3 regions of the Selenomonas sp. oral taxon 137 str. F0430 genome follow, and region 1 is predicted to be linked to each of the others. Evidence: riboswitches for the same ligand, from Rfam matches in the RefSeq annotation. Region 1 holds a riboswitch; each other region holds the start of a gene.
What was found. Region 1 has a riboswitch for cobalamin ahead of HMPREF9162_RS01600 (autotransporter outer membrane beta-barrel domain-containing protein). Riboswitches for the same ligand answer to the same signal wherever they lie in the genome.
Positions count from the first base shown of each region.

Region 1 (10,728 bases):
GCGGGAAACAGATACGATTCACGCGCGCGCGGTAGGGGCACGGCGTGCCGTGCCCACCTCTGATTCCGCATATCGATAGAAGCCGTATGAGAGACGCCCGCGTCACGCCTAGAAAGGACACGCCCATGCAAAACGACCTTGCAGCATTTTGGCGGCGCAGCGAGCGCGCGCACGCGCTTTTTTACGATCTGCGCGACCGCTCGGAGCGCGGCGCCTACGACGAGGAATATCTCGCCCGGCTCGCCGCATACCGCGCGGCGGGCGGGAATGCCGTCCACGCGGATATCTTTGCCGCGCTCTATCTGCTCGCCGAGGACAATCCGGCGGACGCCGCCGTCTGCGGGGAGCGCGCGTTTCGCCGGCGTTCCGTGAGCCATGTCGTTTGGGGCATCCTTGCGCGCGCCTATGAGGGACTCGGACGGTATACGGACGCGCTCGTGATGCAGGCGTACGCGGAAAATCTCTTCGGCACGCCGATGCGGCTGACGCTCCCGCCCGAGGAGCTGACGGACGCCCTGCTCGATCGCCTCACTGTCGCGATGGGCAAGGCGAACTATGCGCCGTTCACGCTCCGGCGCATGTCTTACGACGCAGAAAAGGGGCTGACGGATCGCGCCTCCTGCTTTGCGGGCGAATTTCTGCCGATCTCGCCGCACATCACGCCGCCCTACTACGTCGGGGTCTACACGGAGCAGGAGCTGCGCGGGAATAAGGCGTGGCTGCTCAGTCTCATCCGTGATGATGAAAATATCAGCGTCTTTGGCGCAGGCGATTTTAACTTCGACATCATGCGCGCCGAGCGCGCCCCCGGCAGGGCGGTCATTTCCCCTGCGGAAGGGGAGCAGACAGTTGTCCCGATCCTCGGGATGCATCCGGCGCAGCCTGTGCATGTCAAGGCGGCAGATGTAGATGCAGAGACGTACCTCTCGCCTGCGACGCCGAGCTTTTTCCGGCTCGACAAGGAGACGACGTTCTCCTCCGAACACGCCTTCGTCGTCGGCACGCCGATCCGCATCGGTCACGCGCCGCATCGCCGCCGTCTCGTGCTGAATATCTTCGTCGATGCGCTCCCATGGGCGGTACTGCGCGACCGATTTGAAGAACTCATGCCAAATACCTCCCGTTTTTTCAGCGAGGGGGTGATTTTCGACCGGCATTATTCGACGGCGGAGTATACATACCCGTCCTTTGCTTCCATCGAGACAGGCATGTATGCGCACCACAGTCAGATTTTCAATGAAAAGATCGCCGTGGAGCTCCCGCCCGACTACATCACCCTCTCGGAGCGTATGAAGTCGCTCGGCTACGCTACGGCGTCGCTCATGACCGACGGCAACGGCATCTATAACGGGACGATGCGCGGCTACGACCGGCTCATCATGACGCCTTACCGCATGTTCGCCTACGAGGCGGCAGAGCGCACTGTCCGTCATCTGGACGGTCTGCGTGACGCCGATCACTTCATCCTGCTCCACCTCATGGATGCGCACCCATGGTCGGAAGCAAGCATGCAGCCGTCGACACCGACGCAGACGGGACTTTCGCTCAGGGAACGTCTCTCCGGGACAAAAAGCAATACGCCGAGCCCCTATCTCGGCGCGACGCCGCTGAACAAGGAGGCGTGCCTCCAAGGAATCCGCAGTACGGATCGCGCGCTCGGGATGCTCTTTTCCTACCTAGCGGAGCATTACACGCCCGACGAGTACCTCGTAACGCTCTACTCCGATCACGGTGCATCGGTATTCCGTGACAATGAGACGGTGGTCGAGCCGCATATGACGCATGCGGCATGGATGATGCGCGGCGTAGGGGTTCCGTGCAGCGTTCATACGGACGAGGTAGTGAGCGGGGTGGACATTTACCCGACGCTCGGCGCGCTCTGCGGCTTCCCCGTGGATGAATATGTGGACGGGGTACTTCCGAAAATATTCGGCGGCACGGGTCGCGAGATCGCATTCAGCAATTCGCTCTTCCCGACGAAGGCATATTATCTCGCGGCGCGTGCGCCGGAGTATTCGATGCGCGTGACGGTAAACAGCGCGGTCGAGGTCGACGGCACGGCGGATATTGCAGAGGCGCAGGTGCAGTTCTACCCGAGCGCACACGAGGGCGATGAGGCATATGCTATTGACAGCGAAGAACTGCGCGCATTCTTTTATCCGCGGGTGCGGGAGTTTATGAGGGGGATAGATAATAATGGCGAAATCTTCCCCTTCCCGGGGACGTGACACGGCGTGACACGGCGTGACACGGGATTTTGGCGCATAGCTGTGTCATATCGAAAAACACTGCGCTTGACGTAGCTCTTAACTACGCCGGCGCTTGTGTTTTTCTCATTCCTTGCTCTGCATCCAAACTTCCGTGTCACTCAGGTTACGGGCTAAGACGGGATTTTCGCGCATCGCCGGGTCATTTTCATGCGGCGGTGCGCTACGCCGTCGGAACGTCTCGCATCAGGTGTATCGCCGTGTAGTAAGCTGCGGCGAACGGGTATCTTATCGAAACTGCGGAGCATTTACCCGTAGGGCGGCGCGGCTCGTTGCCCGTTGATGAGGGGATGTGTTAGAGCGCCGCTTTGCAGTCCGAAGGACTGTGCGGCGGAACGAACGAGATAATGATACATACCTGCCGCGGCGTTTGCCGCAGCGATTTTTAAGCCCCGCTTTTTTCCCAAGGCAAATGCCAAGCGGCTCCGATAACTTTTCCCTCCGCGTCACGCCTAGAAAGGACACGCCCATGCAGGACAACTTCACCATATTCTGGCAAAACAACGACCGCGCGCTTGCGCTGTTCGACGATCTTGCCGCACGCATGGAGCGCGGCGCCTATGACGACGATTACCTCGCGCTCCTGGGCGCCTACCAAGAGGAGCGCCCGGACACGGCACATTTTTACATCTTCGCGGCGCGGTATCTCGCGGGACACGGCAGATACGACGCCGCGCTCCCGCTCGCCGAGCGCGCCTATCGCCTGCGCCCGGTGAACTACGAGGTGTGGAAGCTCCTCGCGGAAATTTACAGGCACGTCGGCAGATACCTCGACGCCATGACCATGCAGGGCTACGGATATAGCATATACGAGGAGATCAAGCCGCAGATCGAACTCCCGTCGCCGGAACTGCTCCCCGAGGCGCTCGATCGGCTCGCCGTCGCGCTCGGTCCCGGCAACTATGCTCCGCTCGCGCCGCACCGCCCGTTCTATCATGACGGCGCATTGACGTTCCGCCGCGACGTGTTCGTCGGCGAGACGCTCCCGCTCACGATGCCGCAGGGCAGCGACCGTTTCTATGTCGGATGCTATGCAGAAAAATGTTTTCTCTCGGAAAAGGGCGCGCTGATCGAACAGTATCGTCACGACAATCTCTTTGCACTCTACGGGCACCACGACTTCGTCTTTGATTTTCAAAAGGCACACGAAGCAATCAATACCGTTCATATCGAGGTGCCGGAGGGGCGAGAGATCATTCTGCCGATTGCAGGCACACACTCCCTGCAGGAGTGCCGTATCGAGACCGGCTCGGATGCGGAGGACATTCTCCTCGGCAAATGGGCATTCAGCAATTATCGCCTGAGCGAGAGTGCGACGCTCACCGCAAGCGAGACGTTCGCCGTCGGCACGCCCATCCACCTCGGGCACGATCCGCACCGCAAAAAACTCGTGCTGAACATCCTCGTGGACGGGCTTTCATGGGCGGCGGCGCGCACGCGATTCCCGGCGTGTATGCCGCGCATCGCGGAGTTCTTCTCGCGCGGCGTCATCTTTGATCAGAATTTCTCTACGTCCGAGCACACACTCCCCGCGCTCCCCGCCATCGAGACGGGACGCTATCCGCAGCGCATCCATATCTTTAACGAAAAGGACAGCCACGAGCTGCCGCTCGATATACGGACGCTCTCGGAGCAGATGAAGGAGCTCGGCTACTACTGCGCAGCCCCGATGGCGAGCGGATTCGGCGTCTACAACGGCGTGATGCGCGGCTACGACCGCATCGTCTCCGCGTCATGGAAAGGCGCTTCCTACGAGGGCGTCGATCGCACGATCCGCCAGATCGAGGCGCTCGAGGAGGTGGATCAATTCCTCCTGCTGCATGTGATGGACGTCCACCCATGGGACGGCAAGGACTTTAAGTTTGACCCCACCGTCGAGGCGCGGCTCTCTCTCAAAGAGCGCAGGCTTACCCCGGGCAAAGGGCGCACCGCGAGCGTTCGCCTGCTTCCGACGAAGGTCTACCAAGAGGAATTTTGGGCAAGCCTGAGGAATGTAGACCGCACGATCGGCAGCCTGCTCGCGTACATCGCCGACCGCTATGATGAGGACGAATATATCGTCAACCTCTACAGCGATCATGGACTGCCCTGCTTTGGTGCGGCAGATGTGTGCACCCGTTTTGATCTCGCACGCGAGGTGCAGACAAGCGCGATATGGATGATGCGCGGCGCGGGTGTGCCCGCGTGCGGTATTGTCGATGAGCTGACAAGCATTGTCGATATTTACCCCACGCTCGGACACCTCTGTGGGTTCCCTGTGCCGGAGGACGTCGACGGGAATCTGCCCGCGGTGTTCGGCGGGCGGGAACGCGACGTCGTATACAGCGCGCTGACCTTCCCCGGGCAGACGTTCAAGCTCGCCGTGCGGTCAAAGACGCACGCGTTTCGTCTCGAGACGCAGGACACGGCGGACGAGGACGGCACGGTGGATTTTCGCATCGCGCGTACGGGCATCTACCCGCGCGGGCATGAATGGGAGGACGGGTACGAGGCGGACAGCGCGGAGCTGCGCGCGTTCTTCTACCCGCGTGCGCGGGCGTTTGTGGAGGGATTTGCGAGTAATGGAGAGCTTTTTCCCTCAATGAAGAAGACGTGACGCGGGATTTTCGCGCATAGCGGTGTCACCGTCGTTGCGCCGTTATCCTTCGTACCGCGCGTCGTTTTCCGCAGCAATTAAGCCCCTCTGTTTTCGCATGGCAAATGCCAAGCGGCTCCGGCAACTTCCCCCCCCCCTGCATCACTCCTCATATAGAAAGGGACATCAACCATGGACGTCAAAGATTTTGTCAACATCCTCGGTGCAGATTTCTTCGCCGGCGTGCCGGACTCAAAGCTCCGGCCGCTTGTCGATTACCTCGTAGAGACCTACGGCAGCAATAATGCATCCCACGTGATCGCTGCGAACGAGGGAAACGCTGCGGCGCTCGCGGCGGGCTATCATCTCGCGACGGGAAAAACGCCTGTCGTTTACCTCCAGAACAGCGGGCTGGGGAACATCGTCAATCCCCTGCTCTCGCTCCTCGACCGCGCGGTCTACGGCATCCCGTGCATCTTCGTCATCGGCTGGCGCGGTGAGCCTGGACTGCACGACGAGCCGCAGCATCTCCTGCAGGGGCGGCTCACCGAGCCGCTCCTCGATACGATGGGTGTAACGACACGCATCCTCACGCGGGAGACGACGCCCGCAGAGCTTGCGCGCATGATGGAAGAGGTACGCCCTCATCTCGCGGCGGGCGGACAGGCAGCATTCCTTGTCCGCGAAGGCGCGCTCACGTATCCAAAGCAGAAATATGAAAACCTCTTTCCCATGCGCCGTGAAGATGCCGTCGCCGAAATCCTCAATGCTGCAGAAGACGCCGTTATCGTCGCGACAACGGGCAAGACGGGACGCGAGCTCTTCGAGCTGCGTGAGGCGCGCGGCGAGGGTCATGCCCGTGACTTCCTCACCATCGGCTCGATGGGACATGCAAGCGCCATTGCCCTCGGCCTCGCCCTTCACCGCCCGCAGCGGCGCGTCATCTGTATCGACGGCGACGGCGCGGCGCTGATGCATATGGGGGCAATGGCGACCATTGGCGCCATCGCGCCTGAGAATCTTGTCCACATCCTCCTCAACAATGAGGCACACGAATCCGTCGGCGGCGCGCCGACAGTCGCAGACTCAATGAACTTCCTCCACATCGCCGAAGCCGTCGGCTACCGGCGCGTCCGCAGTGCCGATGATCCCGGCTCGCTCCGCCGTGCGCTGCAGGATATCCGGGAACACAGGAAACTCACCTTCCTTGAGGTGCGCATCGCCATCGGATCACGCAGCGATCTCGGACGCCCTACAACGACGCCCGCAGAAAATAAAGCGGCACTAATGCAGACACTGCACTGATACCGTATATACAATAACAGGGCGACAGCACTTTATTCGTGCTGTCGCCCTGTTATTTTTATTGAAGATAGCTAATCCGCGGTTAGAATCCCCAGCGGATGCCGGCATCCACGCGCCAGTCGGTCTTGATATCGCCGCCGAAGGTTTTTTCAAAATCACCGTAGACACTGCACTTATCACTGAGCTTCAGCGTCCCGCCGATCTGTGCGCCGACCCAGGTATCCTTGAACTCCTGCGATGCACGGTTGGTATTGACGCTGTCCGAGAACGTTGTCTTCATGTCCCCGGAGAACTCATGATAGAGCGAGAGCTTTGCGAACACCGTACTGCGTGCCGTCTCCTGCCCGACGCCGATGCCGATGCGGCCGATGAGACTGTTCATCGCGCCCTGCCGGATACTGAGGGCGTTCGCCGCGCCGTTGAGGCTTGCCTTATAGTCGACACCGTTCAGATGTGTGTAGATCAGCTCGGCCTGCGGCTCGATAAAGCTGCCGCCCTTGTACTTGATACGTTTTCCATACTCCGCAGAGAGCGTTTCCGCCCATGTATGGCAGTCGCCGCGCACGATGTCTCCGCTCGTATTATAAACGCTGTATTCCGTGCCGAGTCTGCCGACCTTTGCGATGAGATCAACATAGTCGCCGCTTTTTCCCGTCCACGTGCCATAGATGCCGAGGTTGCCCTCTTTGCTCTTGCCGCTGCCGTTTGCAAATCCAGCGCTGCCCTTCATATAGCTTGCCGCAAGACCGACACGCCACTGCGGAGATACCTGCAGGTCATGACCGACCTGCACCGTATGATAGTTCATATGGAAGTTCGTATTGTCCTTATCGCTGCCGGTCTTGCCGCGGTAAAAACGTACCCATGTCCCCGTCTGCTCCGGCGATAGGCGCAGATCGCCCATGCGCTTCATGAGGTCGTTGGCTTCCGCGCGGAATGCCATTGCAGAAGCTGCCATCGCGGATTTTGCGCTGCTCATGATGAGTGTTTCTTTTGGCCCGTAAGTGATGCGGTTTTCATCCGGAACCGCTGCGCCGAGCATCGCCTGTCCCGTTGCGTCGTCATAGGACAACATGCGCCGTGCCCATGGCGTAATCGCGCCTTCGGCGATCTCCGCCTTGCCCGTGATGTTCTTCTCGCCGCTCTTATATCCTTCGTAGTAGAATTTATGTGCGAGCGATTCGAGCGCTTCTTTATATTTCGATGTGTCGAGCCCGTTGCCGGAGGTGCGCAGAGTGACGCCGCTGCCTGCGGCGGCATTTTTAACGACAAAATCTCCGCCGACAAGCGTCGTGGCATCCGGCGCCGTGCGATCATAGTAGACATTGGTAAATCCATCATAGTGGTTGATCGTGATGGAGCGCGCATCCTTTTGGAAGATCCTGCCCGCATGGTCGGCATCCACACCGCCATGGAGCGAGCGTAGCTTACTGCCGCTGAACCCCGCACGCGTGGGAATCATCGCGCCCCACTCTTCGTTCACCCATTTCGCACCGTTTTGCAGATACAGGTTAAGCCCCGTCGCTTCACGAATTGCCTTCTTGTCCGGCTCGTTTTTCCCTTGCTCTTTGTAATTATCCAGCACAATGCCCGTAAATATGGAGTCGGCGGTCGTCAGTCCCACATTGATCCGCGTCAGCGTATTGCCGAATGTAGTAGCCGTTCCCTCTCTGTCAATGAGCCCAATGTTGCCGTAGATCTCCGTCTTGCGGCTGCCTGCGCCGACGACGTTGCCGTCCTTGTCGAGCTTTACATTCATATTGACAGTTGCTTCCTCGGCATTGATCGCAAAATGGGGAAGATTATGCTCCTTATTGATTTTGATTCTGCCGCCGCCGCCAATCGTTACCGTGGAACGCGTTCCCGCACGGACGCCACTGCCGTCGGATTCGACGTCAACGTCACCCGTCACCGTGATATTGCCGCCCTGTGTATCTCCATCATAATTGAGCATCGCGGAAATACCGCTGACATAGTAGTGGGAGAGGAAGTTCTCGCCATGGCTGCCGAGACTCTGCTGTGTCGGCACCTTGACGCGAATTTTCGCATTTCCGTCAATGTAAACATGACCATGGTTCAGTGTGCCGATGCCGCAGGTCACAGCGGGATCACGGTCGCCGGAGCCGTCCGGCGCTTTCAAAAAATTGCTCGAGATATTAACGTCCACATCGCCGTTCACGCGCACAGTTTTCGCGTCGGAAGAGCCGGAGATGATCCCGTAGGAATCGTCCGCATTTGTATGTGAGGTACGGTCAACATTGACAATGACTTTCTTCGCCGTAATCGTGACGTCATGAAGTCCGTTATAGTAATTGGGATCCGCCTTATAGCCGCGCCCCTTATAACTCTGAATGCCAAGGTTCTCCTTTGAATTGAGCGTAAGCGTCACGCCGGGTGCATTGACATTGACATCTGCGCTATTTCCTGTGATGGATTTCGTATTTATCGTGCTGTCTTTTGTAAATGTGTAGCTCTTTGTTGCGCCATCCCAGACGTTGAATTTTGCAAAATCACTTGAAAATTTATATGCGGGTTTCCCGTCAATTTGTCCCTTAGTGAACGTGGTTCCTGTCTGCTCCTCCGCCGACGCCGTTCCGCACGCACTAACCCCCATCAGCGCCATAAGTACCAGTGCCGTAAGTCTCAGCTCTCTTTTTTCGAATTTCACGTTTTTTCTTCCTCCCGAACAATCAATACTCTGTGAAAAAATGCACATGCATTCTTGTTAATATTCTGCGTTTTCCTCCTCTCCGAACGTATCCCCGGCGAGCGGTACAAAAAAAGCCTCTGCCAAAAGAGGCAGAAGCATATGAATGGAACGGCAATACAGCCGTATATGAATCTCCTCCCTGTCGCTCGCAGGTGGTAACGGTGACCTTGGAACAGGCAGGTCTTCTGACTCCAAATCATCGCGCGGCTGCGTCTTCCCGGAAAATCTCCAGTGACCATATGCAGCCGCACTCCTTGATACAGCGGCGGGACCGTGTCGGATTTGCACCGACTTCCCTATGAATCCTTACGGAACCTGTTCGTCTGTGTAGTTTTGTGAATTTCAGGCGACATTATATCATCATTTTACAATAGAATCAATATATGGGACAATATTTTATTGAAAAAATCATGAATATCATTCACAACCTCAATTTATCATAAGTATAAAAAATTCCCCCTACATTAAATGCAGGGGGATTAAATATTTACTTCACATAATTCAGTGGCGAACCGAATGCCTCACACAGCGTCGAGCGCCGCGCTGACGTCGGCGAGGAGGTCGTCGATGTGCTCGATGCCGACGGAGAGCCGCACGGTGCCGGCGTTGATGCCGGATGCCGCGAGCTCCTCCGCGCTCATCTGCGAGTGCGTCGTGGTCGCGGGGTGGATGACGAGCGACTTCACATCCGCGACGTTCGCGAGGATGGAGAACAGCTCGAGTTTATCGATGAAGCGGTACGCCTCCTCTTGTCCCCCCTTGATGTCAAAGGTAAAGATGGAGATGCCGCCGTGCGGGAAGTACCGCTCGTAGAGGGCATGATCCGGATGCAAGGGCAGCGCGGGGTGGTTGACCTTCGTGACCTTCGGGTGTTTGCTGAGGAAGTCGACGAGCTTCAACGCGTTCTCCGTGTGACGCTCCACGCGCAGGGAGAGCGTCTCGAGGCCGTGGATGAAGTGGAATGCGTGCGTCGGCGAGATGGTCGCGCCCGTGTCGCGCAGAATGAGCGCGCGGAGGTAGACGATGAAGGCGATCGCGCCGAGCGCATCGGCAAAGCTCAGCCCGTGGTAGCTCGCGTTCGGCTCGGTGATGTGCGGGAACCGTCCCGACGCCTTCCAGTCGAACCTGCCGCTGTCGACGATGACGCCGCCGAGCGCCGCGCCGTGTCCGCCGATGAACTTTGTCGCCGAATGCACAACGATATCCGCGCCGTGCTCGATGGGGCGCAGGAGGTACGGCGTCGCGAACGTGTTGTCGATGACGACGGGGATGCCATTCTTATGCGCGATCTCGGCGATCGCCTCGATGTCGACGAGATCGGCGTTCGGATTGCCGACGGTCTCGATGTAGACGCATTTCGTATTCGGACGGATCGCCGCCTCATACGCCGCCGCGCCGCCTTTCGGATCGACAAAGGTGACGTCGATGCCCCACTCCTTGACCGTGTGCTTCAGGAGGTTGAACGAGCCGCCGTAGATGGTCTGCTGGGAGACGATGTGATCGCCCGCATGGGCGAGCCCCTGGATCGTCGCGGTGACCGCCGCCGCGCCCGACGCGAAGGCGAGCGCCGCCGCACCGCCCTCGAGCGCCGCGATGCGTTTTTCGAAGACATCCTGCGTGGGGTTCATGAGCCGCCCGTAGATGTTGCCGGGATCGCGCAGGGCGAACCGATCCGCCGCATGCTGCGCATCGCGGAACACATAGGAGGTCGTCTGATAGATCGGAACAGCGCGCGCGTCCGTGACGGGATCCGGCTGCTCCTGGCCGGCGCGGACTTGGAGCGTTTCGAAACGGTACTTCTTGTCACTCATGAGGGGGTACCCCTTTCCTTGTCAGAGCTTAATTTCATACTTAATAGATATGTTATATTA
Region 1 covers NZ_AENV01000005.1:46,815-57,542, reverse strand. The annotation lists gene HMPREF9162_RS01615 (sulfatase-like hydrolase/transferase) at 126-2,228, shown strand; gene HMPREF9162_RS12570 (hypothetical protein) at 2,516-2,674, opposite strand; gene HMPREF9162_RS01610 (sulfatase-like hydrolase/transferase) at 2,737-4,863, shown strand; gene aepY (phosphonopyruvate decarboxylase) at 5,035-6,147, shown strand; gene HMPREF9162_RS01600 (autotransporter outer membrane beta-barrel domain-containing protein) at 6,230-8,815, opposite strand; cobalamin riboswitch at 9,015-9,191, opposite strand; gene HMPREF9162_RS01595 (O-acetylhomoserine aminocarboxypropyltransferase/cysteine synthase family protein) at 9,379-10,668, opposite strand.

Region 2 (10,728 bases), on a different contig from region 1:
TTCACCTGCGGGTTCGCCGCGTCGCCGAAGATGTTGTGTGCACCCGAATACTCTACCATGTCGTAGAAATAGTTCCCCGGCACGGTCGTATTGCCCTCGGTACGGTACTCAAAATAAAGAGATTTCTTCGGCACATCCTTGGTCTGCCGTTCGATGTAGTCTAGTTTCTCCATAAAGAAATCCGAGAGTTCCTGCGCTGCGGCTTCCTTGCCGAAGAGCTGCCCAATCAGCGCACAGTTGTCCCGGAACTCGCGCGTGTAGTAGGCGTCCACGACGATGACCGCGATGCCGAACGGGGCGAGTTTTTCCTGCGCGTCCTCCCAGCCGCCGTTGCCCGTCAGGATGAGCGCCTGCGGGGCGAGCTCGATAATCTTCTCATAGTTCAGATTGCCCTGGTTCGCCCCGATGACCTGCTCCTGCTTGAACTTCCCCTTGAATCCCGCCTCGTCGTTGAAGATGTAGTTGTCGACGCCGACGACGGTATCGAGCGCGCCGACGGCGTTGATGAGCTCTGCGTTGTAGGCGTTCGAGACGACGACGCGCGTCAGCGGATGCGGCACGGTCACGCTGCGCCCGATGCTGTCCGTCACGGTAATCGTATCGACGCTCTGCCCCGCGCTGTCCTGCGCCGCGTCCTTGCCGCAGCCGAGCATGAGCAGCGCGCAGAGAAGGAGCGCGCAGAATGCGTTGATGCTGTATTTTTTCATAATCCCCTCACAAAAAAGGGAACCCGCCGCCCCCGCAGCGAATCCCCTGTTTTTCCATTTAGATATCCATCGTCATCGACAGGACGAGGCTGCGCGGATAGCCCTGAATCCCAAAGTTATAGGTCGGGCGCGACATCCAGTAGTGCTTGTCGAAGAGGTTGTACGCCGTGAGGCTGAGCGCCGCGGGTACGGTGCCGAATTTCGTCTTGTACGTCACGCCGAGGTCGCAGGTGAGATACGAAGGCACGTTCAGCTTGCGCGCGTCCCCCGTGTAAATCGGCGCGGAGCCGGAGTAAATCGCGCGCGCAAACGCCGTTAGCTGCGCATCCGGCGCGTACTCGACAGCGAGCATACCGCTCCAGTCCGCGACGCCCGCCACAGCCTTGCCGTTATAGCCCGTATTCGTCTGCTGCTCCGTCGTCAGGTGCATCAGGCCGCCCGTCAGCGTCCACTTCGGCGCGATTTGGCCGCTGACGCTCAGTTCGACGCCCTTGAATTTATTCTTGCCCTCCATGACGCGCGTGGGGTTCGGGTCGCCGGTGTAACGCACGTCAATCGTGCGGTCCTGTTCGATTTGGAAGACGCTCAGCCCCGCGAGGACGCCGCGCCGACGGTACTTAACGCCAATCTCGTTCTGCTTGGTCTTGGCAGGGGAAAGCATCGCGCCCGTGTTCATAAAGCCGCTGCCGACGACATTCCCCTTATCAAAGCTCTCAGAGTGGTTCGCATAGATGCTGAGGTCATCCGTCGGGCGGTAGACGATGCCGAACGTCGGGGAGTTCGCGCTGCTGCTGACCGTCGTGCTGCGCGCGCGATTATAGCCGGAGTCTGCAGCATAGGACGTCGCCTTGACGCTGTGATGGTGAATGCCCAGCAGGGCAGTCGCTTTCCCATATTCGACGGTATCGGTCAGCGATACGCCCGAGTAAGTCGTCACGCCGGACTTAATCGCCCCGCGGACAGAGCCGGGCGCATAGTTCCACGTCACGCTGCGCACGCCGCCGCTGAGGCTCCCCGACATATTGCCGAAACTCGGAACGGCATTCCCATACGCCCCGTTCCGTTCATAGCCCCAGTAGGCATGGTACCAGTCGCGGTCGAGCGCCAGCACGACGTCGTTTTTGACATCGCCGACATGGAACGTCCCGCGCACGCCGAGCTGCGTATATGCGTTGCGCAGGCCGTACGGATACGTCCACAGCGTATTATAGAAATCGCCCGCCTCATTGCGCATGAAGAGCTTGCTCGAGGAGGTCATCACGTAGCCGCTGCCGTAGTTGCGGCTGTACCCGGCGTTAAAGAAGGCCTTCCACGTATCGCTCAGTTGCTGCTCGTGATTGAGCACGGCCGTCCACGTCTTCACCTCGATATGCTGCCCCGGGAAACTGTAGTTGCGCTTGCCGCTCGGCGCCGACGGCAGACGACTCCCCGTATAGAGATTCGCCCCCGTACCGCTGAAATCGAAATAGCGCTGGCCGCCCTCGTCCTTCGTATAGCGGTAGCCCATGAAGAGATTCGTTGTGCTGCGGCGCCCCGCATGGTCGAGGTTGATATAGAAGTCGCGCGTCGTGAGCTTCTCGCCCTTGACCGCCGTCTTGCCCTGAATGTTCTCCGCGTTAATGCGCAGCCCCCACGCCTCGTTTTTGCCGAACCGCCTGCCGATGTCGACAATCTCGCCGAGCGCTCCACCCGTGCTCACCGTCTGCGTATAGGTGAGGCGCTCCTTGCCGTACGCCGCGCGTTTCGTCACGAGATTGACCGAGCCGCCCGCGGACTCCGAGTTCGTCGAGCCGTGAACGCCGATGACAGGCCCCGAGATGACCTCCATGCGGTCCACGAAGTTCGACGGCATATTCGTCTGGGAGAACATGCCCGGCACGCCGTTGACCTTGAACTGATACGCGTTCATCGGGAATCCGCGCATGGAGAAGTCGTTGTACATCGTGCTGCTGCTCGTGCGCACGGACGGCGACATGAGCAGCGCGCTCGTCAACGGCTCAACTGCATCCCCGTACTGCGCGAGCGCCTTGTTCGTGATGTTCGTCTGCGTGAAGGGAACCTCCATCACGTCCTTCGTTCCGAGGAAGCCTGTGCCGCCCGTACTGCTCGTGAGACTGTTGGCCTCCTCGCTCCGCTCCCCTTCGACATCGACAGGATCGAGTTCATAGGTATCGACGGCATCCGTCCCCCCCCCGTGGACATCCTGCTTCTCTGCAGCAGATACACCGCTCATCCACACCGCATTCGTACCGATCGCCGCGATGGCGACGGCAAGTGCCAGCTGTCGTTTCGTCATGATGATATTTTCCTCCTCCAAAGTTCCCCTGAGCGCCCCCCGCGCCCTCTTCCCTATGCATTGCTTTCCTCCATCGTACGCACTAAAAAAACACTGCCGTTCTGTCCATCGCAGAATGCAGTGGCAGCGCCGCCCTGTCGTGCATCCGCACACAAAGGGCACCGCTCCCGGCGTACGAGATTCGGTAGGTCTTCCGGCTCTGCGTCATCGTCCGCCCCGTCTTCCCGCTCGCGCAGTGACATGGTGGGGCATCCTCGGCATTACGGCGGCGGGACCGCATCGGTTTCACACCGATTTCCCTGTTACCTCCTTTTCACAAGGAGCACCGAACCTGCTTATGAAGTTAAAAATGAATAAATACTTATTGAAGTATAACGAATACTAATCCTATTGTCAACCACGAAAACCGCGGACTCCACAACGACCGGGGCATCCTCCCTGCTGATCGGGAATGACCGCATCTGCATCACACAGAAGCACAGGCATTCCGGAAGACGTTCTACCTCTTCAAAAGCACGCCCTGCATATTCACCGCCGCCCCCTCTTCTCCTGCGCCGCGCGCCATGATCCGCAGTTCGCTCAGGCAAAGGCGGCTCCGGTCATCCAAATCGATCTGCATCTCACGTGTGAATCTGTTTACACCGTTTCCCGCACGATGTTCGCGCGCATACGCCAACGCCTCCGCGACGTACGCCGAAACATCGCAGTGCTCCTCTGCGCCCGCCCCCTTTTCCACAACGAGCACGCCGTCCCTGACAGGCGTATCCGAAAACACATAGGCTTCCTGCCATCCGGCCACCGGAACGAAGGCAGGATCGGGCGGGGTGAAAAGGAACCAATCGACAGTGTCTTCTCCCTCATAGCTGCGGCGCAATTCCGCGAGCGTATCGTTCATGCCCGGCGTCTCGAGGAACGCCGTCTGACCTCGCTCCGTCAGGTACTCCGAGGCGCTCAGCAATTTTTCCTGCGCCTCCGGCGAAAGAGCAGGGTTCCCCACGACAGTGCCGTCCCTTATCATATCGTTTTCCTCAAGAACGCTCCAAAGGCGTGCCTCCTGCGTACGCAGCGGGATGTCGAGGATGCTCAGCGGCGTCAGCGCGGACACGGCGATCATGACCGCCAGGACAAGGAACGCCGGGCGCGGAGAACTGCGCCGGAACGCACATATGAGCAGGAAAATACCGAACGCCGTGCAGAGGATGGATGCGTACCGAGGAGCGGTAAGCCCATACGGCGCGATCCGCTGGCATACGGCCACGGCCTGCACTGCAAGAATCGGCAGAAAGACCGGCAGCCCGCGGTGCAGAAAGGACTTCAAAAAGGGGTGCCGTTCATCCCCCGCAAAACAGACAAAAAACACGGCAAAGGCAAGGAGCGCCAGTGAGGCAAACCAATTCATCATGCCGACGGGAATCTCCCACAGGAAGATGATCTTCGCCACGTAGAGATAGAGAATAACGAGCAGGATGAGACAGGCAGGCCAAAGGATGCGCACGAGCAGCACGCGGAAAAGTGCGGGCATCTCCGCTCTTTGCCCGTACACGGGCAGACCTGCAAGGGCGACCTGTCCCCCTGCAAAAATATAAGAGACCTCCGCAATCAAGAAATACAGCAGCGTCAGCAAGTTCGGCGGCACTGAAACGATCAGCGAATCAAATGCCATGAGGCAGATATTCAGCGATGCGGTCAAGAGTGTGCCGACAACGGCAGCCTTGCACAGAGAAAATATGACAAGCGGAGCGGAGCGCCCCTCCTCTTCGCCCTCCAGACAATAAAGTCCAAAAGCCGCAAAGGAGAGCGCAGCGCCGAGGGTTTGGAGCAGGATGTACGGCACCGTCCAGCTGTGCCCCCGCACAAGAATGAAGACTGCGGCACATACGGCGGCTGTAAGGATCGCCTCCACACGTCGGTGTTCCTTGCCGCGTCTCTCAAAAAAGAGGTGCAGCGAGACGGCAAAAATACAGCCGACTGCAGCGGCCGCCGCCGCGGAACCGGCCTCTTCCAAATACCAAGCCTCCGCCTCGTATATTTCGCGATAGGTAAATGCTCCAAGACATAGGAGCAGCACGACATCCGCCGCCACTGCGGTGCGGAACCGCCGCGCGCCCGTACGCACGGTTTGGCACAGATTTTTCCACAGCTTCTCGACCCTCATCTTGCACCTCCTCTTGTATATATTCTTCTGCACGCGCAGTCTTTCCTTCCGCAGGCGTCCTTTTTTAACAATAGGATCTCACACCATATAAAAATTTTTTCGCTTCATTTCGAAAGTTTTCATTACATATATTATATTATAGTAGATAAATGATTTTTATCACGCCTTAGCAGGGAGTTCAATGTTGCTCGGGCTTCCGGGATTTTTCCATATCACGTCCTGAAGTTCCATAAATAATTTTTTCTTATTATAGTTTTAGACTATGTTTTTTATACTAAAATATTATGTCGGCTGCAAAGGAAAATAAGAAGGATTTGAAAAAGAGATAGAGAATTAAGAATTTCGTCAAAGAAAGTTTCTGTAATATATTTCAGAAACTAAAGTTATGAACTGATGAATGGAGATGAATCAATGGATGCAGCAATGCTGACATTAGGGGTTCTCGCGGTGGCGGCGATTCTCTTCGCCACTGAGATTATCCCGCTCGCCGTTACCGCGATGGGCGCGGCGATCTCGCTGGGACTGTTAGGCGTGCTAACACCCGCACAGGTATTTTCCGGTTTATCTAATTCCACCGTCGTTCTGTTTGCCGGTATGTTCGTCATCGGCGCCGCGATGTTCCAGACGGGACTCGCACAGAAAATCGGTATCGCTGTCGTGAAGAAGTCCGGCAGCAGCGAGGCGCCTCTGATGGCGGCAATCATGTTCATCACGATTGTCCTCTCGTCGGTCTCCTCGAACACGGCAACGGTCGCCTGCCTCATGCCGGTCGTGATCCAGATCTGCGCGGCGGCAAAGGTGCCTGTCTCTCCGCAGCTCATGGCGCTCGCCGTCGCGGCGAACGTCGGCGGTACGATCACGATGGTCGGCACGCCGCCGAACATCCTCATGAGCGCAACGCTTCAGTCCAGCGGGCTCCAGCCGTTCGGCTTCTTCGAATTCGCATGGATCGGCATTCCGCTCTCCATCGCGGGTATGGCGTACATGCTCACGATCGGCCGTAAGCTCTGCCCGCAGCACATGGTACAGGGTCTCAGCACAGATGACGCCGACGCAGCGATCGAAAAAGAGGAGAAGACGAACGCGAGCAAGATGTATGTCTGCGCCGCCATCCTTATCGCTGTTATCGCCGCGATGGTCTTTGAGAAAGAACTCAACGTTCCGATGCATATGTCCGCCATCATCGGTGCACTCATCTGCGTATTGACGGGCTGCCTCAACGAGAAACAGGCGTATCAGGGCATCGACTGGACGACGATCTTCCTCTTTGCCGGTATGCTTCCCCTTGCGAGCGCGATGGACAAGACGGGCGCAGGCGCGCTCATCGCGAACTTCGTCGTCAGCCTCATGGGCGACGCCCCCTCGCCGTACGTCATCATCTTTGCGATGTTCGTACTTTCCTGCGGTCTGACGCAGTTCATGTCGAACACGGCGGCGGCGGCTCTGCTCGCGCCGATCGCAATCTCGATCGCGGAGACCGTCGGCGTCTCGCCGTACCCCGTGGTCATGGCGATCGGTATCGCTGCATCCTGCGCGTTTACGACGCCGGTTGCGACCCCGCCGAACACGCTCGTGCTTGGTCCCGGCCAGTTCCGTTTCATGGACTACGTCAAGGTCGGCGTGCCGCTCGTCGTGGTCTCGCTCATCGTCTGCCTTGTCGTCATTCCGCTGGTATGGCCGATCGCGAAATAAAAATCGGTAAGATATGAGTGACCAATGCTTTTCATTGTGCTATACTAGGAATATACAGCGCCGATTTGAAGGCGAGAAAATCACCGTATGGCAAGTGGCCTCCCCGCGGGGCGTTTGACTCTGCCGGATATGTGAGGAGAACTGACGATGAAAAAGAAAGAGTTGCTCAACCATCTGAAATCGTTCGACGAGGAGATCTACACACTGCTCGAAGATGAGGAACAGCGCCAGCGCTACACCCTCTCCTTCCTGCCGAATACCAACGCTATGTCACCGTTCGCGGCGTATCTCGAGGGGAGCATCCTCACGAATAGCATCTTTGACCGCCACGACGAAACGGCAATCGGGGGCATTCATCTCGAATCCATTGTGCAAACGCGCGCCCGGACGCTGTTCGGCAGCGACCATGCGATTGTGCGGCTTGGCAGTATCGCCTCCGCCTCGCGGGTCGTCTTCCAGGGCTTGCTCCAGCCGGGCGACTGCGTTCTCTCTTTTAACCTGCGCAAGAAAGATCACAGCACGGGGCTCTCGTACGTGTTCGAGAATTACGGCATCGATTCTTCGACGCAGCAGATCGACTGGGGCGAGGTGCGTGCGCACGCAGAGCGTGTGCGTCCGCGTCTCATCATCTTCTCGCCGGTGAGTTATCCGCGCACGGTAGACTACCGCATTCTCTATGAGATCGCGCAGTCCGTGGACGCCTATCTCTGGGTGGATATCAGCCAGTGCGTCGGACTCGTTGCGGCGGGGCTTCTGCCCTCGCCCGTGGCGCTCGCTGATGTTGTGACCTTCTCGACATCCGAATCTCTGCGCGGTCCCGACGGCGCGGTCATCCTCTGCAAGCGCGACATCGCCGCCTGCATGGACGCCGCCATCGTCAATACGGGACATGTCGCCCTCCATATGAACCACCTCGCGGCGCTCGGCGTCGTGCTGCGCGAAGCGGCGAGCGAAAAGTTCCGCCGCTACGGGGAACAGGTGCTCAAAAACGCCGAAGTCCTCGCGCGCGCCCTTGCCGACCATGGAGCCTCGGTGCTCTGCGGCGGTACGGATACGCATCTCGTGCTCGCCTCCGCGACGGGCAGTGTGAATATGGACGAAGCGTCGAGCGTGATCAATCGCATGGGTATCCGCGTCCGTGTGGAAGACATCCCCACGATGAACCCCGGACTGTTCCTCCATGCGCTGCGTCTCTCGACGTCCAATCCGACAACGCGCTCGCTCAAGGAAGAGGATATGGCGTACATCGGTCTGCTCCTTGCAAAACCGCTGACACAGATCCTCTCTCCCGAAGAAATTGAGCAGTCACATCAAGAGATCGTCGCACTCGTCAAGGACAGCCCCATCTCCTCCGAGGAGTGGCTGGGCGAAAGCGACGATACATAATCGCAGCATATAGAAACTGCCGTACCAAGGCGCAGCGCTTCGGTACGGCAGTTTTTTATATCCAAGACTCCTTAGTACGTTCAAGGATTCACAAGCCATGTGACAAAATAAACCGTCAGAGGGATGGTGATGCAGGATATGCCGATCACGTCGACACAGAAGCCGGTACGGATCATCTTCGTGATGGGGATATATCCGCTCGCATAGACGATCGCGTTCGGCGGCGTCGATACGGGGAGCATAAATCCGAGCGCGCCGAGGGCAACGCCAACCGCCACGGGAATGGGGTTGAATCCCGCGGAAACCGCCGCGGTAATCGCAAGAGGGCCAATCATATTGGTCGCCGCCGTGTGACTGGTCAGCTCGGAGAAGAAGAGCGTCATCACGGCAAATAGCGCGATCAGCGTGACCTGCGAAAGATCGCTCCCGAGGTTCTCGATGATGAGGTCGCCGAGCCATGTGGAAAGCCCCGTCTTATACATCATGCCGCCCATCGAAAGCCCGCCGCCGAAGAGTACGAGCGTCCCCCACTCGATGCCGCCGGAAGCGACTTTCCAATCCATTGTGAAATGATGCTGTTTGAACCGAATCGGCAGCAAAAAGAGCAGCAGCGCGCCTACCATCGCGACAACGGCTTCAGAAAACAGCTCATTGTAGGTTTTCAGCAGCGGATCGGACGGCTCCAGCACGATGGAGAGAATCCCGGGCAGCACCCAGAGGAACACGGCGAGAGAGAAGCCGACCAGCGTGTTTTTCTGTGCGCGCGTCCACGGGCCGAGTTCCGCGATCTTTTGCCGGATGAACTCCTCCGCGCCGTCGATCTTTTCGACGTCGGCGGGGAAGAAGTGCATGAGGATCACCGAGGCAAGAATAAAATATGAGACCATTGCGATCGCGCCCCAGACCATCCATTCAAAAAACGAGATGTGGATGCCCGCCATCTGATCGAGAAAGCCGAGCATGATGAGGTTCGGCGGCGTCCCGATCGGAGTGAGCACACCGCCGATGGAGCAACCGTATGCGGTCATAAGCATGAGCCCGGTTGCGTACTTGTAATCGTGCAGATCGATTTTTCGCCCGTTGACGCCGAACATTTCCTGAATGGATTTGAGCAGGCCGAGGCAGATGGGGAACATCATCGCCGCCGTCGCCGTATTGCTGACCCATCCCGAGCAGAGGGCGGCGGCAAGACCGACGGCAAGGAAGATGCGGCGCGGATTCGAACCGACCCACGGGCGCGAGAGGAGCCAATAGGCAAAGCGTTTGTCAAGACCGTGCTCCATCATCGCCGTGGCGAGGATGAACCCGCCCATGAAGAGGAATATCATTGGATTGGCGAACGCAGCATATGCCGTCGCGGCAGGCACGACGCCCGTGACCGCCGCAAGCGTTGGGCCGAGCAAGGATGTCGCAGGGATCGGGATGGGCTCCGTGATCCACCAGAGCGCCACAAGCACCATGATGGCGAGCAGTTTGTGCGCCTCAAGAGAAATCGCGTCGATCGGCGTCAGAAAGACGAGCATCGCGAGCACGGGTGCTCCGAACAACCCGACCATGCGGCGCTTGCGGTCAAAAGCCTGTTCCGCTTCCTTGACGGCAAGCGCTTCTTTACTCATGTTCTCCAAGTTAAACACGCCTCCTCATATAAAATTGTTATGAGCAATCCGCCCTAAGCACTATACTAACAAAAGATTACAATAATTTCAATAACTAATATTCATTATACAAAAGTTTCATAATAGCTATTATTTATATGCATAGTGATGTATGTCCCTCCCCCATGCCCGTCTCTCCGTTCTAGTAGTTCTAAAGGCATACAAAGAGCCCGCCGCGGATGCGTCCGCAACGGGCTTTTCATGGATATATTGCAACATATGTTTCGCTATGCTATACTGTATATAAGGCACTGCTAACTACGGTAGGCGGTCTTCTTCCCCCTAACAATATATAACAGGGGGGTGATTGGTATGAACATCTATGAGTTCCTCACCGTGCTCGTGTTGCTCCTCTCCGGCATTATTGCGATAAAAGCATAAGAATACTCCGCCTGACGTTCCCCAACAATAGGCGGAGTTTCTTGCATCTATGAGGGGGACAGCCGCTTATCTGCAGTGCCCTCTTTTTATACTTGTATTGTATCACCGTCGGAGCAAATCGTCAAGTTCCCGCGATCCCAATGATCTCTTTGCGGATATAGCCCTCACGGACGCCTGAGTCGCTGTAGAAAATATCCTCGGCGGCGAAGGTTTCGGCAAGCACCCGGGCGATGATCATGCCGGGAACGATGTTATGCAGACGGTCGGGCGCGGCGCGCAGGAGGAGTACGGCCCGCTCCTCGTCAAGAGGTGTCGCCGTGCTGAACATCTCTATGAGCTGCGGGATCGCAACTGCACGCAGTACGCGCGGTACGGCATCCGTATGCAGGAGTTCATACATGCGGCTCGCACTGCTGAGAACGCCGCCCAGACCCAGTATATGACGCGCACGCAGAG
Region 2 covers NZ_AENV01000015.1:188,054-198,781, forward strand. The annotation lists gene HMPREF9162_RS11140 (ABC transporter substrate-binding protein) at 1-707, opposite strand, end outside; gene HMPREF9162_RS11145 (TonB-dependent siderophore receptor) at 766-3,003, opposite strand; cobalamin riboswitch at 3,169-3,348, opposite strand; gene HMPREF9162_RS11155 (DUF4153 domain-containing protein) at 3,503-5,158, opposite strand; gene HMPREF9162_RS11160 (SLC13 family permease) at 5,570-6,850, shown strand; gene HMPREF9162_RS11165 (hypothetical protein) at 6,998-8,236, shown strand; gene HMPREF9162_RS11170 (DASS family sodium-coupled anion symporter) at 8,317-9,852, opposite strand; gene HMPREF9162_RS11175 (phosphatase) at 10,394-10,728, opposite strand, start outside.
Region 2: another riboswitch for cobalamin. It lies ahead of HMPREF9162_RS11145 (TonB-dependent siderophore receptor); the one in region 1 lies ahead of HMPREF9162_RS01600 (autotransporter outer membrane beta-barrel domain-containing protein).

Region 3 (10,728 bases), on a different contig from region 1:
CTCTCCGCGAGCCACGGCGACGGATTCATCTTCTCGTCGAACTTGACGAGTGCCTCACCGATGCCGTAGCGCATGACGACCCAGCCGAAGAAATTCTCCGTCGGATCAAGCGAGTCCGCGAAGTTCGTCACACCGATCTTCAGCGTCTTCGTGTCCGCCGCCTTATCTCCGCCGCCGCAGCCCGTCAAGACCGCCGCCGACACGCACACAGCGAGCGCCGCCGTGAGCATTTTTTTCCATTTTTTCACAGAAAAACCTCCTTACATAACCCCAAACATCCGGCGGATGCGACCCTTCCGCATCCGTCCCTTTATCCCAAAAGGCTTAGTTCGCCTTGCGCGGATCCAAATAGTCGCGGAGCGCATCGCCCCACAGGTTGAACACGGCGACGACAATGACGATCGCTGCGCCCGGGAACATCATGAGCCACGGCGCCGTCTGGAGAGACTGACGCCCCTCGTTCAGCATGAGCCCCCACTCCGGCGTCGGCGGCTGTGCACCGAATCCAAGGAAGGAGAGTCCCGCAAGCTCCATCATCATCGCGCCGATGTCCATCGCCGCCGTGACGAGCACGATGGGGATGATATTCGGCACGACATGGCGGATAAGCATATCGCGCGGACGCGTACCGCTCGTGATCGCGGCGGATATATAGTCCTGCTGCCGTATCTTGAGCGCTACAGAGCGCGCGAGGCGCGCGTACTTCGTCCAGCCGACCGCAACGAGCGCGAGAATCGCGTTGACGATGCTCCCGCCCATCATACCGGCAATCGCGATCGCAAGCACGATGCCCGGGAACGCAAGGAACATGTCGGCCAGTCGCATGATGACCGTATCCACCTTGCCCCCGACGTAGCCGGAGACGACACCGATCAGCGAGCCGACACCCGCGATGAGGATGACGACCGTGAGCGCCATAAAGATGGAGATACGGGCACCGTAGATGACACGAGTGAAGAGATCACGCCCGAGTTTATCCGTGCCGAACCAATGCTCGGCGGACGGCGGCAGGAATGCATTTTGCATCACGGACGCATACGGATCCTCCGTCAAAATGAACGGAACGAGGAGCGCGACCAAAAAGATGATACCCGCCATAATCGAGTATCTGCGCAGAATTTTGGCATCCTTGCTCATGCTTTCGCCCCCTTCTTCAAGCGCGGGTCAAGATAGGTGTAGGAAATATCCACAATAAAGTTGACCAGCATATAGAGGACGGCGATCCACAACACGAAGCCTTCGAGCAGCGGATAGTCGCGCATCTCGATCGCACGCACGGCAAGACGCCCCATGCCCGGCCACGAGAAGACGATCTCGATGACTGCCACGCCGCCGAGCAGCCAGCCGACCGCAAGACCGAGCAGCGTGATGAGCGGCAGGCACGCATTTGGGAGCACATGGCGCCACAGGATGCGCTGCGTCGAGAGCCCGCGTGCACGCGCGCCAACGACGTAGTCCTGTCCCAGCTCCTCAAGAATCGCCGTACGCACTTGACGCGTATACTTCGACGACAGGAGAATCGCGATCGTGAGCGCAGGCAAGACCATCCGATCCGGCGTCACTTCGCCGCCCGCAATCGGGAACAGCCCCAGTTTCAGACCAAAGACAAAGAGAAGAATAAGTCCGACCCAAAAACTCGGCATCGAAACGCCCAGAAACGTAATTCCTCGAATCAGATAGTCCGGCCAGCGGTTCCGATACACGGCGGCGAGAATCCCGCACGGCACGGAAATGACGAGCATCATCACGAGCGCGGTGCCCGCAAGCACGAGCGTACCGGGCAGCGCCTGAGCGAGTTTATCCACAACGGGGATCTTCGCCGAATAGCTCTTCCCCATATCCCCGTGCAGCACGCCGTTCAGCCAACGGATATACTGCTCATGGAACGGCAGATCCAGCCCCAGCTCATGGCGCGTCTGCTCGATCGTCTCCTGCGAGACGATCGTATCGCCTGTCTCGAGAATCGCGTCCACCGGGTCGCCCGGCGCGAGAAATGTCAGGCTGAACGTCAGGAACGTCACGCCGAGCAACGTTAGAAGCATCTGCCCCAAACGCGTCAGCAAAAATTTGGCAGTCAAGTCTCCATCTCCTTTTTCCCTTTGCCTTCTTCACATAAAAACCGCCTGTCTCTGAAAAGACAGGCGGTCGAACGCACAAAAACAAGGTCATAAATACCCATACGGGTACCACAAACCGTGCATCCATCTCCCCATCTCTCGTGAGTCCATCAATGAATCCTATTGCAAGCAGGCTTTCCGGCTTGTAGATCCTCACGTTCTTCCGCCTTCCCGGTTGTCACCAGTGACTTTACAGGCACAGGCTCTGCGCCTGTGGAAGAACATTCCCTACATACGGCTGCGGGACAGCACGGGCATTGCACCCGTTTTCCTCTCATCGCTCGGAGACCTGCATATATTTTCATATCCCCCTGATACGAAAACATCTCTCCGACACTTGCAACGTTTTATGCAGTTTTATAGGATTATAGGCGTAGTATATCTACATACGACAGATTTGTCAAGAGATTCGTCCAGAATAATCATAAGTTATTATTGTTTATCGAAGCAACAAGGACATTCGGCGCATATTTCGCTCGGTATACACCGCGCAGGAGGAATGTAGCGCAGAGCGCGCGTATCGTCTGATCAAGTGCGAGGGAGAGCCACGCCCCTGCAAGTCCCATATTCATTTCGTGCAGGAACACATAGGTGATGATGGGGCGCAGGAACGTGATGCTGACAAAGGAATACGCTGCGACCTGCGTGGTCTTTCCGCTCGCGCGCAGGATGCCCGCGCAGATCATCTGATGCGCCTCCGGGAAACTGACCGCCGCGACATAGATGAGAATTATGCTGCCGAGTGCAAGCAACTCCGGATCGCTCGAATAGATACTGAAGATCTCCTCGCGGAACACGAAGGTCAGCAGGAACGCGACCGTCGAGAAGAAAAAGCCCCATGTAATGCCGATCCATACGAAACGCCGCCATGCATCCCGCTTTTCATCGTCACGGTTATGTCCTGCGAGCACGGTGCTCGCTTTGCCAAGCCCTCCGCCGAAGCTGTAGTAAAAGTCGCAGAAATTCATCGCGATGGCGTGCACGGCATATGGAATCGTCCCAAGCTCGGCGACCATGCGCGTATAGACGACCATACCGATGCGCTCAAATCCCTGCTCGCTGAAGATGCCGCCAAATACGCCGAGGAACTCACGGAAATAATCGCGCGTCGGCAGATAGCTCCCCTGTCCAAAGATGCCCCAGCGGAAGAGAACGCGCACGCTGAGGAGAAACGACCAAATAGAGCTGCCAATCGTACCGATGGCGGCGCCGAGCACCCCGAGGGTGGGAAAAGGCCCGATGCCATAGATGAGAAACGCGTTGAGGATGACGTTCAGCACGTTCCCCTGCAGATTGATGGAGAGCACGGTCATAGACTCGCCGCGCCCAAGCATAACCGCCTGCATCGTCGCCGAGAGCGATGTGATAAAGACAGCGGGCAGCGTCCACGATGCATAAAGCACTGCGTCAGCGATATAGTTTTCCTGTGCGCCCATCCATAGGAGGATGTCCTCGATATAGATAAAAAAGACAATATGCGCGATGCCGAGAACGACAACGACGAGTGACAAGGTCTTTTTCATCACATCGCCGTAGCTGTCGCTCTGTTGTCTGCCAAACCGCTCCGCAATGAGCAGAGTGACGGCGGCGGCAACGGAACGTGCCACGGTGAGGAGCACCATACGAGGCTGAGTAAAAATACTGACCGCCGCAATTGCAGCCGTGCCAAGCGAACCGACCATGATGATATCCGCATTGCTCAGGAGGATCATAAAGACGCCCTCAAGCGCCGCAGGAATCCCCACACGCAGATAGATCTTGTCATACGACGTGACCATGTTATCCCCCCCGAGAAAACCTCACAGTAACGCAGATTAGATTATCATAACTGATATTTACTGTCAATATATATTTATGTTCATATGATTATTTTATTTGTAAAAAGGAGAACGATTATATGACTGCCCCGAAAAAAAGACTGTGGCATCATACGTTTCAGCGTATATGCCGCAGTCTTTTTCGTATATAATTTACCGATGCAGCGCGCGATGCGCGATGTCTTTCCGATAGTACATGCCCTCAAAGGAAATTTTTTCTGCCGCCGCGTACGCCGTGCGTACGGCGGAGGAAATGTCCGCCCCCCTGCCGACGACGCCGAGCACGCGTCCGCCGTTCGTGACGATTTTCCCTTCCGCTCGGCAGTCCCGGCGTGGAATACCAATGCGCCCGTATCCTCGGCGTCCGCGATGCCGTGAATCTCATGCCCCTTTTCATACTTCCCGGGGTAACCGCCCGCGGCGAGCACAACGCAGACCGCCGCACCGTCCTTCCACGCAATCGGCACGTCGGCGAGCCGCCCCTCGCAGCAGGCGCACATGATCTCGGCGAGGTTCCCGTCGAGGAGCGGCAGCACGACTTGCGTCTCGGGGTCGCCGAACCGCGCGTTGAACTCCACGACCTTCGGCCCTTCGGACGTAATCATGAGCCCCGCATAAAGGCAGCCGCGATAGGGGCAACCTTCCTTTGCCATCGCCGCGATCGTCGGTTTGAGAATTTCCTCAACCGCGCGTGCCGTCATCTCGGGCGTCATCACAGGCGCGGGTGCATATGTCCCCATACCGCCCGTATTGGGACCTTTGTCGCCGTCAAAGGCACGCTTATGATCCTGCGCGCTGATCATGGGACGGATCACCTTTCCATCGGTGAAGGCGAGCAGAGACGCTTCCTCCCCCTCCATGAACTCCTCGATGACGACGCTGCTTCCCGCCGCACCAAACGAACCGTCCTCCATGATGCGATCGATCGCATCGAGCGCTTCCTGCTCGGTCATGGCGACAACGACGCCCTTGCCCGCCGCAAGTCCGTCCGCCTTGATGACAGTCGGCGCGCCCGTCTCGCGAATATAGACGCGTGCGGGCTCCGCCTCGGTGAACACCTCATAGCGTGCCGTCGGGATGCCGTATTTCTTCATGAGATTCTTGGCAAAGGACTTCGATCCCTCGATCTGTGCCGCCGCCGCCGTAGGGCCGAAGGCGCGGATGCCTGCCGCCGTCAGATCGTCGACCAGACCGTTCATGAGCGGAACCTCGGGGCCGACAACGACGAGATCGATCTTTGCTCCCTTGGCAAAATCCACAATGGGGGCGTTATCATTGATGGAGATGTCCGGCGACTCCGCCATCCCCGGATTTCCGGGAATCGCATAGATATATCCGTCGTCGATGCTGTCGGCGAGTTTCCAACAGAGCGCGTGCTCACGCCCGCCCGAACCGATGATGAGTATATTCACGTTCGTTCCTCATTTTTCTAGCTGCTGTGCCAAATACGCGTTGATGGCGGCGTCGTAGTCCGCCGTGTGTGCAAACGCTTCGTGTGCGAGCCGCATCCGCGTCATGCCGTCCACTGCGCCGTCCTTTTGGATCTTCTCCGCAATTTCGCCGTAGCGCGCGGGGTTCGTCACGACCGTGACAAATTTGAAATTCTTCGCCGCCGCGCGTATCATCGCGGGGCCGCCGATGTCGATCTGCTCGACCGCTTCGGCGAGCGTGACGTTCGGCTGTGCGACGGTCTCCTTAAAGGGATAGAGGTTCACCGCGACGAGATCGATCGGCGTGATCTTCAGCTCGCGCAGCGCCTTTTCGTGCGCGCTGTTGCCGCGTACGGCGAGAATGCCGCCGTGAATGAGCGGATGAAGCGTTTTGACGCGTCCATCCATGATCTCGGGGAATCCCGTCACATCGCTGACGTAGACGACGGGGATGCCCGCCTCGCGCAGCGCCTTCATCGTCCCCCCCGTGGAGACGATTTCAACGCCCGCCGCGTGCAGTGCGCGTGCAAATTCGACGACGCCGGTTTTATCGGATACGCTGATCAGGGCACGTTTTATCTTCATGATGCTCCTCCTTCATCTGCGGGCAAAATATGTACCGTTCGCCCGACCGTTTGCAGCCGCCCCTCGGCATAGAGCCGTATCGCCTCTGGAAAGATGCGATGCTCCTGCTCCAGCACGCGTGCGGCAAGCGTCTCCTCCGTATCCCCCTCCATGACGGGAACCGCCGCCTGCAAAATAATGGGTCCCGTATCCGTCCCCTCGTCTACAAAATGTACGGTGCATCCGCTGACCTTCGCGCCGTACGCGAGCACGTCGCGATGTGCGTGCGCTCCCGGAAAGCTTGGCAAAAGCGCAGGGTGAATGTTGAGAATACGCCCGCGGAAGGCGTACACGAACGTGGGTGATAGGATGCGCATAAAGCCGGCGAGCACAACGAGCGTCACGCGATGCGCATACAGCTCGTTGAGAAGCGCGCCCTCAAACGCCTCCATATCAAAATGTTCTTTGCGGACGACAGCGACGGCGGGAATCCCCTTTTCCCGCGCGCGCTCGAGCGCATAGGCATCCGCCCGATCCGCGATGACGACGGCGATCTCGGCGCGAATGTCCCCGCGTTCAATCGCCTCCATGATGGCGGCGAGGTTTGAGCCGCGCCCCGAGCAAAGCACGCCGATTCGCTCGTTAGGCATCGAATACACCGCCCTTGATCACAACCTCGTGTGCGCCCTCGGTGACACGCCCGATGCGATAGACAGTCTCCCCCTCCGCCGTGAGATGTGCAATGATGCGCGCCGCCTCGTCCTCCGACGCAATCAGTACCATGCCGATGCCCATATTGAACGTGCGATACATCTCCGCCCAATCCACGTTGCCCCACTCCTGCAGCAGGCGGAAAACGGCAGGCATCTCCCACGCCGCGCCGTCGATCTCTGCGCCCATCGTCTCCGGCAGGGCACGCGGGATGTTCTCGTAGAACCCACCTCCCGTGATATGCACCATGCCGTGGATGTCGAACGAACGAATCAGCGGCAGGCAGACACGCGGGTAAAGACGCGTCGGCGTCAGCAGCTCCTCACCGATGGATTTGCCAAGCTCCTCAATGTATTCGTCGCCCTTGAAGCCCTTGCGTTCAAAACAGATTTTCCGCACAAGCGAGTATCCGTTCGAATGCACGCCCGAAGAGGGCAGTCCGAGCAGGACGTCCCCCGCCCGGACGCGCGCACTCGTGATGAGCTGCGACCGCTCGACGACACCGACGGAGAATCCCGCGATGTCATATTCTCCCGCAGGATAAAAGCCCGCCATCTCCGCCGTCTCTCCGCCGATGAGCGCACAGCCGGATTCCTTGCAGGCGCGCGCAACGCCCGCAACCACGTCCGCCACCTGACGCGGAAGGAGCTTGCCGACAGCGAGATAGTCGAGGAAAAAGAGCGGCTCCGCGCCCTGCACGAGGATGTCGTTGACGCACATCGCCACGGCGTCCTGTCCGATCGTATCGTGCCGGTCGAGCATGAACGCAAGGCGCAGCTTCGTCCCAACGCCGTCCGTCCCCGAGACAAGCACCGGTTCGCGATAGTTCTTCGTATTCAGCGCAAACAGACCGCCGAATCCACCGAGATCACCGAGCACCTCGGGACGATAGGTCGCGCGCACGCTCTCCTTGATGAGCGAAACGGACTCGTTGCCCGCATCGATGTCGACGCCCGCGTCGCGGTAGGTCATTTTCTCCATCGGCTCTTAGAGCCCCCTTTCACGCTGTGCAATCCGCCGCCGTTCGAGGATGATCTTATCGTCCTCGTCGAGTTCGGCGTCTTCTTCCGGGACGGGGTAATCGTTGTTAAAGCAGGCATAGCACATATGATCCGGATTCAGTGCCGGAACACACTGACGCAGCCCCTCCAGGGAGATAAAATGCAGCGAATCCGCCCCGATAAAGTCGCGAATCTCCTCCACTGTCTTGGTCGCGGAGATCAGCTCCTTGCGCACGGAGGTATCGATGCCGTAGTAGCAGGGATCTGTAATCGGCGGGCTGCTGATGCAGACATGGATCTCGCGCGCGCCCGCATTCCTCAGCAGCCGCACAATCTTCCCGCTCGTCGTGCCGCGTACGATGGAGTCATCCACCATGATGACGGATTTACCCGCGACAACGGAGCGCACGGGACTCAGCTTCAGTTTTACCGCTGCATCGCGCTGCTGCTGCGTTGGCTGGATGAATGTACGCGCAATGTAGCGGTTCTTAATCAGTCCCTCGGCGAACGGAATCCCCGCCTCGTAGGCAAAGCCCGTTGCCGCCGTCGTACCGGAGTCCGGCACGGAGATCACAACGTCCCCGCGGAACCCGGACTCACGCGCGAGCATTCGTCCCATGGCAAAGCGCGCCGCATGGACACTCTGCCCATCGATGATGGAGTCCGGGCGCGCAAAATAGATGTATTCAAAGATGCAGGTTGCGATGTCCTCGCCGTTCGAAAAGCGGAACGAGCGCACGCCCTCACCGTCGATGACAACCATCTCTCCGGGCGCAATATCGCGCACAAATTCCGCACCGCTGACCTCGAGCGCACACGTCTCCGAGGCGAGCACCCAACTCCCCTCGGGCGAGCGTCCGAGACAGAGCGGGCGGAACCCCTGCGGATCGCGCACACCGATGAGCTTATTCTCCGTCATGATCGTGAGACAGAATGCGCCGCGCACAACCTTTACCGCCTCGAGGATACGATCCTCGATTGTCCGGCATTGTGAGCGCGCAATGAGATGGACGAATACCTCGGAATCGATCGTCGTCTGAAAGACGGTTCCCCGATCCTCAAGCTCGCGGCGAATGATCGCGGCATTCGTCAGATCCCCGTTGTGGGCGAGCGCCAACGCCCCGCCCGCATAGTTGACGCGCAGCGGCTGCGCATTCGCGGCGAGGCTGAACCCCGTCGTCGCATAGCGGACGTGACCGATCGCGATCTTTGCATTGTCAAGCTGCGGAAGATGCGCGCCGAACACCTCGCTGACGAGCCCCATGCCCTTTTTGACGTCAATCCAATACCCGTCCGTCAGAGCGATGCCCGCACTTTCCTGTCCTCTGTGCTGGAGCGCAAAAAGACCGAGATACGTCATCTCGGCGACCGGTTCCGTCCCGGAATAGACGCCGTAGATGCCGCACTCTTCCTTCCACTTTGGCTCTTTTAGATACATTGTTCTTATGCTTCTCCCGTCAGTCTGTGAAGCATTTCTTTGTAGGCGTCCTCCACGTTCCCAAGGTCACGGCGGAACCGGTCTTTGTCCAATTTTTCCTTCGTGTCGCTGTCCCAGAACCGGCAGTTATCCGGGGAGATCTCGTCCGCGAGAATGATATGCCCCGCCGCATCCTTGCCAAACTCGAGTTTGAAGTCGATGAGGTCGACGCGCTTTGTCTTGAGGAATTTTGTGAGCACATCATTGACCTTCAGTGAGATGCGCTCGATTTCGTCCAGCTCCGCGTCCGTCGCGATCTTCATCGCACGGATGTGATAGCGGTTGAGCATCGGATCGCCGAGATCGTCGTTCTTGTAGCAGTACTCGATGACCGGAAACGGCATCGGTACGCCCTCCTCGAGCCCGAGCCGCTGTGCGAGAGAGCCCGCGGCGACATTCCGGATAATAACCTCAAGGGGGATGATCGTCAGCTTTTTAACCAGCATCTCGCGCTCGCTCGGCATGGAGATATAATGATGCGCAACGCCCTCTTTGGCGAGAAGGTCAAAAAAGAACGCCGTCATCTTATTGTTCATGATGCCCTTATGCGCGATCGTGCCCTTCTTGGCGCCGTTGCCGGCGGTCGCATCGTCCTTATAATAAACGAGGATTTCGTCGGGACGATCCGTCGCATACATAATCTTTGCCTTGCCCTCATAAAGAGCTTCTTTACGCTCCATTATATCCTGCCTTTCATCATTCCCATATACCACACTGAGCCGCTTCCCGCAGACTCCGTATCAGAGCTGTGCCGCCACACGCGCCGCCTTTGCCTCAACGTCCAGAACCATCTTCTCACGATAGTCCATCAATGCCTCTGCGATGGAGGCATCATGTATGGCCAGAATCTCCGCCGCAAATATCGCGGCGTTCTTTGCCCCGTTCACCGCCATCGACGCAACGGGTACACCCGACGGCATCTGCACCGTGCTGAGCAGTGCGTCCATGCCGTTCAGCGGCGTCGCATTTACAGGCACGCCGATCACGGGTTTAATCGTATAGCTCGCCACCACCCCCGCAAGATGCGCGGCAGCTCCCGCCGCGATGATAAATGCGGCAAACTCCTTATTGTGATCCGCTTCCATGACGAAATCACGAACCATCGACGGCGTCCGATGTGCCGAAGCGACCTTGACCACCGGTTCAACGCCGAACTGTTTCAGAAGTTCTACCGCAGGCTTTAGGATCGGCCAGTCGGAATCGCTTCCCATAAGGACTGCTACCTTCATTTTATCAACTCCTTCATGCCCTATGATAGCGAGATTTTTCCGGCATGTCAATAACGCAAAAAAAGCTTCCATACAACAGTGTCTTTTAACCTAAATACATGATTCATGCGCCCAATCGAAAACAAAAAGGACTGCCGCTTTCGCAGCAGTCCTCGAAAATAGACATTCAAGGTTCCGCAACAACATCATGGAGCGGCTCACCGAAGATCAGCGTATCAATGAGGTCGATGAGCTGATTGATTTCCGGTTTTGAGACCTGACCCGATGCGCCTAGGCTCTCGCCCTTGCGCTTCATCTCTTCGCTGATGAGCGAGGAGAAGAGCACGAGCGGTACCTCCCCGAGGCGGTTGTCTTCGCGTACGAGTTTGAGGAGGCGGTGACC
Region 3 covers NZ_AENV01000009.1:46,745-57,472, forward strand. The annotation lists gene HMPREF9162_RS07360 (ABC transporter substrate-binding protein) at 1-230, opposite strand, end outside; gene nikC (nickel transporter permease) at 325-1,137, opposite strand; gene nikB (nickel ABC transporter permease) at 1,134-2,078, opposite strand; cobalamin riboswitch at 2,228-2,425, opposite strand; gene HMPREF9162_RS07375 (MATE family efflux transporter) at 2,540-3,895, opposite strand; partial or broken gene purD (phosphoribosylamine--glycine ligase) at 4,163-5,346, opposite strand; gene HMPREF9162_RS07385 (IMP cyclohydrolase) at 5,356-5,949, opposite strand; gene purN (phosphoribosylglycinamide formyltransferase) at 5,946-6,578, opposite strand; gene purM (phosphoribosylformylglycinamidine cyclo-ligase) at 6,571-7,620, opposite strand; gene purF (amidophosphoribosyltransferase) at 7,627-9,078, opposite strand; gene purC (phosphoribosylaminoimidazolesuccinocarboxamide synthase) at 9,084-9,797, opposite strand; gene purE (5-(carboxyamino)imidazole ribonucleotide mutase) at 9,858-10,346, opposite strand; gene HMPREF9162_RS07415 (chemotaxis protein) at 10,513-10,728, opposite strand, start outside.
Region 3: another riboswitch for cobalamin. It lies ahead of nikB (nickel ABC transporter permease); the one in region 1 lies ahead of HMPREF9162_RS01600 (autotransporter outer membrane beta-barrel domain-containing protein).